Regions from separate parts of the Ethanoligenens sp. genome, predicted to be linked through region 2. Evidence: predicted binding sites of a transcription regulator. Region 2 holds the regulator's gene; the other holds the start of a gene.
What was found. Region 2 encodes CtsR, which represses protease genes until heat stress. Its sites were predicted from a motif close to AAGGTCAANNAAGGTCAAAT; they were not measured.

Region 1 (4,726 bases), on a different contig from region 2:
GGTGTTTTTAAAGTCTACCGTGCGCCCCTGGCTATCGGTCAAGCGGCCGTCATCCAGCAGCTGGAGCAGAATGTTGAACACATCGGGATGCGCCTTTTCAATCTCGTCAAATAAGATGACGCAATAGGGTTTGCGGCGCACGGCTTCGGTCAACTGTCCGCCTTCCTCATAGCCCACATAGCCCGGAGGCGCCCCAATCAGCCGAGCGACCGAGAATTTCTCCATATATTCCGACATGTCGATGCGTACCACATTGTTTTCACTGTCGAACAGTGCTTCAGATAATGCTTTGGCCAGCTCGGTCTTGCCCACGCCGGTAGGGCCAAGAAACAGGAAGGAACCGATTGGTTTGGTGGGGTCTTTCAGACCCGAACGCGCACGGATGACCGCGTCACATACGGCCTCTACGGCTTGTTCCTGCCCGATTACCCGATGGTGCAGGGTATCGCCCAGATGCAGGAGTTTCTGCCGCTCGTTTTCCACCAGTCTGGTAACCGGGATGCCCGTCCACTTGCCAACGATTTCAGCAATTTCCTCCTCAGTTACTTCTTCTTTGAGCAGATGGTCGCCAGATGCCTCAACGCGTTTCTTTTCTTCTTCCAACGATTTTTGCAATTCGGGTAGTTTGCCGTTTTTCAGAACTGCCAATTTTTCAAGGTCGTAGCGCCGTTCGGCTTCCTCAATTTCCCGTTTCACGCCCTCAATCTGTTGTTTCAGCTCTTTTTCACGCCCAATATCCTTTTTCTCCATTTCCCATTGGGCTTTCATCCGGTCGCCCTTTTCTTTGAGAACGGCCAGCTCTTTTTCGAGCGTGACCAGCCGTGTCTGCGAGGCGGCATCCTCCTCTTTTTTCAGTGCCTGCCGCTCAATTTCCAGCTGCATAATCCGCCGGGAAAGTTCATCCAGTTCGGTTGGCATACTGTCAATTTCGGTGCGGATCATGGCGGCGGCTTCATCCATCAGGTCAATGGCCTTGTCTGGCAAGAACCGATCACTGATATACCTGCTGGAAAGCTCCGCGCAGGCAATCAGTGCGCCGTCGGTGATGCGTACGCCATGGTGGATTTCAAATTTTTCTTTTAGTCCACGCAGAATGGAAATGGTATCCTCCACTGATGGCTGATCGACCACAATCGGCTGAAAGCGCCGTTCCAGCGCGGCATCTTTTTCAATGTATTTGTGATATTCGTCCATGGTGGTCGCGCCGATACAATGCAATTCTCCGCGCGCCAGCATTGGTTTGAGCAGGTTGCCCGCATCCATTGCGCCATCGGCCTTTCCCGCGCCTACAATGGTGTGGATTTCGTCGATGAACAGGATGATACGCCCATCGGATTTCTCTACGTCTTTCAGCACGGCTTTCAGCCGTTCCTCAAACTCGCCACGGAATTTCGCGCCCGCAATCAACGCCCCGAGATCCAGCGCAAAAATCGTCTTATCGCGCAGTCCCTCCGGCACGTCGCCTTTTAGGATACGCTGTGCCAGCCCTTCGACCACTGCCGTCTTGCCCACGCCCGGCTCACCAATCAGCACCGGGTTGTTTTTGGTACGGCGGGAGAGGATGCGGATGGCACGGCGTATTTCCGCATCCCGCCCGATGACCGGGTCCAGTTTACCGGACTTAGCCATCTCCACCAAATCGCGTCCATATTTTTTCAGGGAATCATAGGTGGATTCGGGGTCCTGCGATTCAATGCGCTGGTTACTGCGGACTTTTTGCAGTGCCTCCATAAATTTTTCCAGCGTGACGCCGAAATGGCGGAATACCGTTTCTGACGGTGTCCCTTTTTCTTTAAGTAATGCGATAAAGATATGCTCCACACCGGTATATTCGTCCTTGAATTTTTTGGACTCATCTTGTGCGTGTAAAAGCAACGTGCTGTACCGGCGGGTCAGATAGGTCTGCTCTGCGCCGCTGCCGGACACACGCGGCAATTTTGCCAACTGGTCATCCAGCTCCTTGCGGTATTGTTCGAGCGGAACGCTCATATACCCCAACAATTTGGGAATCAGACCGTCTTTTTGCTGTACCAGAGAGGTGTGCAGATGTTCGCCGTCCACCTGCTGATTGCCCAGCCGGATAGCCAGTTCCTGCGACGTGGAAATCGCTTCCTGTGCCTTGACGGTGAATTCTTCCATTGTCATATCCATTCCTCCTACACATGGTGCAAACGGCACCTGTTTTTTTCTTTGAAACCAGTATAGCAGATTGGTCAAAGAAAGTCAAAGTTAGTTTATCCGGTTTATCGCCGGATTTGCTCAAAAACCGCATTGGCAAAAAAGTGCTCGTCTATTTGCATGATTCCTCTTTCATTTTCGCCTATTTTTGCCCATACATACATGCTGTCCGCATCACATTTTTTAGAGATGAAAAAGCAGCGTCCGACAAAACGCCGGACGCTGCAAAATCTAATCCTGTTGTAGGCGATCTGTACAGAACTTATTCTGCCTGCTCACGATTTTCAAATAGCCGGAGTACTTTTTCTTTGTATTTGTTTCCTAACAGCGCAATCTCTTCATATTGGTCAAAATAAATGTTCCATGAAGTAAGGGAGTACCGCTCAATTTTGCGGATATGCCGTATATTGGCGGCATATGACTTATGGGTTTGAATCACATCCGGGCTGTTAATGCATCGAAGCACATCTTTGAGCGGCATCCGGCTGAGCAGGTAGTTGCGCTTGGCCGTATGGATGGTACACGCCCGTGCATTGATTTCCAGAAAAATGATTTCGTCCACATATACTTTGAAATTGTCGTGCCCGTTGTGAAACAGGCGGAACGGTCTGTTTGGCATCTGCGTACTTTCCTTGCTCAATAACAGATAACCGGTTTTTTTCAACAAGTTCGCATCATATGGCTTGATGAGAAATTCGTAACAATGCAGCTGCCGAAACGCATCAAGCATAGCATCCGCATATTGGCTGATAACAATCAGCCACGTCAATTGATACGGTGGCAGCTTTCGGATCTCCGCGGCGCAATGCAGTCCTGAACCATCCTTCAACTCTGTGTCAATCACGAGCAGTGAGAGCATCACTGTTCGTGCAACTTGCAGCGCCTCGTCTTCACTTTGCGCCTCATACACTTTTACCTGCATCGGAATTTCTAAAAAGAGCGCCCGAATGGTTTCCCGCTCTGTTTTCGATGCCGCCGCCAGCAGGATATTGATCATTTTATCGCCTCATTCGCATGATAGTTTCATTACGTCCATACAGCTGGCTGCTCCGATACCCCCGGAACATTTTGCACAGCAGTTATTTTGTTTCCGTCAAAAATAGCTGCCTAATGCAGGCAGCCAAAGTTACAAGATTGTCATGCAATGTATTAGTTACAAAATAGTTTCAATTAAGTAACATTTCTATTAAATATACCGGCTTTTTCGTGTAAAGTCAATAGATTTTGTTGGTTATAGAATGTCATAAATATTGGAAATTCCATGATATATTCTATCATTTACTCTTGTGTAAAAAAGGGGGGTTGGCTCAAAACCCACACAATTCGACTTAAAAATGCAAAACAGTACCTGTATGCCGCCTGCCATCAGGTTTGTGGGCGCACGCCGCATCCCTCCCGTACAGCAAAATCTCCGTAAAAAACAGCCGAAGACCAGCAAAATTTTGCTGGTCTTCGGCTGTTTTTTATGTAAACCGTTTTAACCGAAACGCTTAATGCAGAATACCCACCGCCACACAAAGCAGCATGAGCACACCCACAATGATGCGGTAATAGCCGAACACGCGGAGAGGCTTATGTTTCAAGAATCCGATAAACTTTTTAACCACAATCAACGCCACAAGAAACGCCACAACAAATCCCACGATCAGCGCGGCTATTTCAATGCCGGTTAACTGCATTTTTGCATCAAGTAAAGAATATGCTGTCGCGCCAAACATGGTAGGAATGGCAAGGAAGAATGTAAAATCCGCCGCCGCAACAGTGGTCAGGCCAATGACCCAACCACCGATGATAGTGGAAGCGGAGCGTGAAAAGCCCGGCCACAGAAACGAAATACATTGGAAAAGGCCAATAACGAATCCTTCTTTGACTCCAACATCTTCCATCCGTTTGATTTTCCGATTCTTACTGAAAGCCCGCTCACAGTAGATGAGCGCGATACCGCCGACTACCAGCGACAGCGCGACCGGGAGTGGAATCATCAACAAGTCGCCAATCTTTTTGTAAAGCAGTTTTGCCACGATCACCGTTGGCACCAGCGCGGCAATGATTCCAAGAGTCAACCGCAATCCGTACTGCCCACGCCCCAGATGGCGGAACACATCCACGATTCGTCTGCGGTACAGCACCACGACTGCGAGAATCGCACCAAACTGGATAGAAATCTCAAACAATTTGAAAAATTGTGCGTAAGCGCCTTTGTCTGTTCCCAAAAAAGCACCAACCAAAATCATATGGCCGGTAGAGGAAACGGGCAAAAATTCCGTGATGCCCTCGACAATGCCGAGGATCACCGCCTTGAGCAACAGAAGCAGGTTATCCATTCAAACAGTCCCTTCGCAATGATTGCAGCGATGACGCGCCGCGGAAATCCGCGCGCGAGTTTGTCGGCTTTTATTATACCGGGTATTTTATACATTAGCAATGTTTGCACGGCAAGGACGGGCATTTTTATGGAAAGTGAGCCATGACAGACATTTTTCGGTTCTGTTTTTTCAGATGTGCCATTTCATCCACCCATCCTGCATTTCAGAATTGAAAAAAGCGA
Region 2 (4,726 bases):
AAACCGGCGGCTTTTTTTAAAATGACACTGCTAAACATACCGTGCAGGAGGACGCATAACATTTGTGGCTGTGAATAGAATGTGGTTGCATCTGATTCATCCGGATTCCTGCGAAAAAGGAACCTAGTGTAGGGAATTTCTTGGTTTTGGAGTGACTAATGGAAGCAAGAACCGCCGTCTCATCAATCGCCCGTAATGTGGTTGGACTGCTGCTGATAGCTACCGCCATCCCCAATTTGGGCCTCAAAGCATTAACCCGGTTTGTGCCCCTGTTTGTTGTGACGGGCATCATCATGATTGCCTTGCCAATATTGCTTAAGTTGCCTGGCCAGCGATTTCAAAAGCTGAGCCGCAGGGTGTTCTGGGGTGTTTCAAGCGCTTGTTTGGTGATTTTTGGCGGTTTGATAATTGAAAGCTGTGCGATTATTTTCGGAGGCCTTGGCCAACAGCCGCCCGAAGATGCCACGGTGGTGGTTTTGGGAGAGGGAATGATGGGTGATCAACCCTCTACTAATTTAATGCTGTCTATCGAGAAAGCTGGGGATTATCTGCAAGCGCATCCACACGCGGTCTGTGTCGCCAGTGGCGGCATGCGTGGGACAACCACCACGGAGGCAAGAGCAATGCGCGAGGTGCTGGTATCAAACTACGGCATTCGTTCCTCCCGCATTATTCTTGAGGATCGCTCCCAGACCACCTTTGAAAATATGAAATACTCGGCGGCCATTATTCAACAGAAAGGGCTTTCCAAGAATATTGCACTCATAACGCCCAATTATCACATGCTGCGCGCCAAGATACTGGCTGACCGTCAGGGGGTGCACCCCTATGGTATACCAGCCGCTACGCATCTGCAGTGGCAGTGGAGAGACTATCTGCGCGCGTTGTTCGCTTTGCCCAAAAGCTTGCTGTTCGACCGATAGATGACGCCGTTCCGTATGGTTTTTTGAGTGGAGGACTTTTATGCAGCGACGAACACTTGTTGGACATATTGCCCGTGTTGCGGTCGGCCTGTTGCTGATGGCTACCGCATTGCCGCCCATGCAGCTGAAAGTGATGAACAGCTTTGTCCTGATGCCGGTTTTTCTCGGTGTGGCCGTCATTTTCCTGCCTGCCCTGTTGTGGCTCATCCGTAGGCTTTGCGGCAGGTATGCACGGCCGGTGTTGCGCCTGCTTGCAGCTGTTTGCATTATGGTTTTGGGTTGGCTGCTTGTGTCGTTCGGCGTGATTTTTGCCCACAGCTTTGGAGAAGTGCCTCCACAGGATGCCACCGTGGTGGTGCTGGGTGCAAAGGTGCAAGGCAAGGTGCCCACCATCGACCTGATGGGTCGGATAGATGCTGCGGGTACATATCTGCGCGCGCATCCCCGGGCGTTCTGTATCGCCACGGGAGGCAAAGGCCCGGAGGAAGCGATTACTGAGGCGGAAAGCATCCGGGATACACTCATGTGGCGGCACGGCATTGACCCATCCCGTATCGCGATGGATGACACGTCTACCAACACCATGCAGAACCTGCACAACGCGCGGACCATTATCCGCAAAAAGGGTCTTTCTACCCATGTGGCGCTGGTGTCGGATGGTTTCCATCTTTATCGTGCCGGCATCATCGCTCGGCGGAAAGGGCTGACGCCCTATGGTGTCCCGGCCGATACCGATTGGCGGCTGCAAGGGTATCTCTATCTGCGGGAGATTTTCGCTCTGCCCAAGACCTTGCTGTTTGATCGGTAGAGGTGCCTGAAACAAAGTTATTTCTGTTTTCTTTTTGTGTTCCGGGCAGGTTTTGAAGAGCGCGGATGTGCTTTTTGATAGCGCCGCAGAAAAATGTCCGCGATAAACGCCGAGAAAAAGGCGATCAGCGTGCCGACGATGCTCATGTGGGACGATGTGTTCGTATAGGTGAAAATAGGAGAAAACGGCAGAGGTATAAAATACCCGATGCATTGCCAGAACAGCAGGATTGCGACGGCCAGCAGATACCGGGTCAGTTTATCTTTATTCATAGTCCTATCCTTTTTATTGCAAAGAAAGCGGTTCCTTTTATTGTACCAAAAATGTATGGTAAAAACAACGCACGGAAAAAGCGCCGGAAACTCTTGTTTCCGGCGCTTTTTCATAAGAGAAGGGGGTAGAGGGGCTCAGTCGTCACAGCCGCCGAAGCCGCTGTTCCCGTTGCCGCAGCAGCAGAACAGAACGACGAGGATAAGTATGATCCAAAGGCAGGAGTTGTTGCTTCCTCCAAAGAAACCATTGCCACAAGACATGCAAAAGACCTCCTTTCAATGCTTTCATCAACATATTATGGCGAACGCCTGTCTGGGGTTCCTGCGTCGCCTTCGCCTATATGTGAGCGGGCTTTCCGCATCCGGTCTGCGCCGGATACTATCAGCATATGCATTTGCGCTGAAGTGTGCTATTTTATGAGAGGGTGCTGAACCGCTTTTTAAGTAAAAACATCTTGCCGGGGTAAAAAAACGTGCTTGGTGCCGAAAAATGTACCAAAATGGTATATAAATTAAGCTAAATCTCTCTGAGCCCTATTGACTTGATGGAAAAATGAGATATAATAAAGTCAAAAGGTCAAGGAAAGTCAAATGATGATAGGGGGTGCTTGTATGAAACTCAGCGACATGATTTCCGATATCATCCGACAGATGCTGCGCGAAGCAGACAACGGCATCGCGGAGATCCAGCGCAATGAGCTGGCAAGTCGTGTCGGCTGTGTGCCAAGCCAGATCAATTACGTTATCACTTCACGCTTTACGCCCGAACAGGGCTATATTGTCGAATCCAGACGCGGCGGCGGCGGATACATCCGTATCTCCCGCGTGCGGCTGGAGAGAGGGCAGACGATCATGCATGTGATCAATGCGGTCGGTGAGAAGCTGGATCGGGAAACAGCCCGCATCTTTTTATCCAACTTGCGCGAGGGCGGTATCCTGAGTGCGGCATCCGCGGGGCTTATCGGCGCCGCTCTTTCGGACCCAGCGCTGCGGGCCGCGCCGCAGGAGATGAGGGATGCGCTTAGGGCGACCATCTTCAAGCAAATGCTGGCCGTCTTGCTCAAATAAAGGAGGCAACAATTATGCTGTGTGACCACTGCGGAAAAAACGAAGCCACCGTCCATTTTCATGAGGCTGTCCACGGGCAGACCCACGAAGTACATTTGTGCAGCGAGTGTGCGGCCAAGATGGGGTATGACAAGCTGCTTGCCAGCCACGCCCCGTTCACCGGGATGACGCCGGACTGGCAGGATTTTCTGGGCAGCCTCTTTTCACAGGCGATGCCCAGCCACGGACCCGCAGGGAAATCATGCAGCTTTTGCGATACCACCTTTGAAGAGTTTGCCAAAAACGCCATGGCGGGCTGCCCGCACTGTTATCGAACATTTTATCAGGAATTGCTGCCGTCCATCGAACGCATCCACGGGAAAACCCATCATGTGGGTAAGATTCCCCGCAGTGCTTCGCGTGATATCGTCGCCAGAAGAGAAGAGGCCGTCCGGCTGCAACAGGTCGGTACCCTCAAGCACCAGCTGGACGACGCGGTATCTAAACAGGAATATGAACAAGCAGCTAAGCTGCGCGACCAGATCAAGGCCATTGAGCAGGGGGGTGAGGAGCAATGAAGTGGTATTTGGAAACCGGTCCCGAAGGGGATGCCGTTATCAGCACACGGGTACGTTTGGCACGGAATATCAGCGATATGCCGTTTCCCTGCAAGATGAATCTGGAACAGGCACGCAAGGTGGAAGAACTGACCAGAAATGCATTGATGGCTGATCAGGCGGTTGCGCAGGAGTTTGATTATATTGATATGGAGAAGCTGACGCCGTCGCGCGCAGTTTCCTATGCCGAGAAACATCTCATCAGCCCCGAATTTGCCAAAGAGCAGGCGGGCCGCGCACTTTTGCTTAAAAAGGACGAATCCGTCAGCATTATGATCAATGAAGAAGACCATATTCGCATTCAGGCGCTTTATGCAGGGTTCCGGCTGGAAGAAGCGATGGAGACAGCCAATCAGATCGACGACCTGTTGGACGAGCATTTGCACTATGCATTTGATGAGGATTTTGGCTATCTGACGGAGTGTCCTACCAACCTTGGCACCGGAATGCGGGCCAGTATGATGGTTCATCTGCCGGGGCTGACCCGTTCCCGGTCGCTGCCCAGTCTCGCCCAAGCCATTACCAAGCTGGGGTTCACCATCCGTGGATTGTATGGGGAGGGTTCCAAAGGCACAGGCGCGTTTTACCAGATTTCCAATCAAGTGACACTGGGTATTTCAGAAAACGAGGTGCTGCGTTCCCTCACTGGAATTGTGGGGCAGATCATTGCACAGGAGCGTAGTATTCGGGAGGAATTTAAGAAACTCGGCCCGGTGTTTGAGGATCGTATCTTCCGCAGCTACGGTATCTTGACCAACGCGCGGATGCTCACATCCGAGGAATTTATGAAACTCATCTCGGATGTGCGTTTTGGGATTACAATGGGAATCATAACGGAAGTGCCGCTTGAAGCTGTCAATGCTTTGCTGGGGGAGGTACAGCCCGCCACGCTGCAAACCAAGTCGGATCACCAGATGGATGAACGCGAACGCGACATTCTGCGCGCGCAGCTTGTGCGCGAGACCCTTACACACCTGCACTCCAATGAAAATGGGACCACCTGAAGGAGGATACGCACATGTTTGATAAATTTACGGAAAAAGCCGCAGCCGCTCTGAA

Region 1: clpB (ATP-dependent chaperone ClpB) is a predicted target of CtsR. The motif match lies at 2,210-2,229, and genes of this name have one in related genera.

The regions. Positions count from the first base shown of each region.
Region 1 is NZ_JBDNLG010000001.1:59,642-64,367, forward strand. Features, by position in the region: gene clpB (ATP-dependent chaperone ClpB) at 1-2,145, opposite strand, end outside; gene ABF463_RS00350 (LytR/AlgR family response regulator transcription factor) at 2,441-3,175, opposite strand; gene ABF463_RS00355 (undecaprenyl-diphosphate phosphatase) at 3,669-4,502, opposite strand.
Region 2 is NZ_JBDNLG010000003.1:48,284-53,009, forward strand. Features, by position in the region: gene ABF463_RS01015 (YdcF family protein) at 159-923, shown strand; gene ABF463_RS01020 (YdcF family protein) at 964-1,731, shown strand; gene ABF463_RS01025 (hypothetical protein) at 1,749-2,003, opposite strand; gene ABF463_RS01030 (hypothetical protein) at 2,139-2,264, opposite strand; gene ABF463_RS01035 (CtsR family transcriptional regulator) at 2,616-3,071, shown strand; gene ABF463_RS01040 (UvrB/UvrC motif-containing protein) at 3,086-3,628, shown strand; gene ABF463_RS01045 (protein arginine kinase) at 3,625-4,671, shown strand; gene ABF463_RS01050 (ATP-dependent Clp protease ATP-binding subunit) at 4,686-4,726, shown strand, end outside.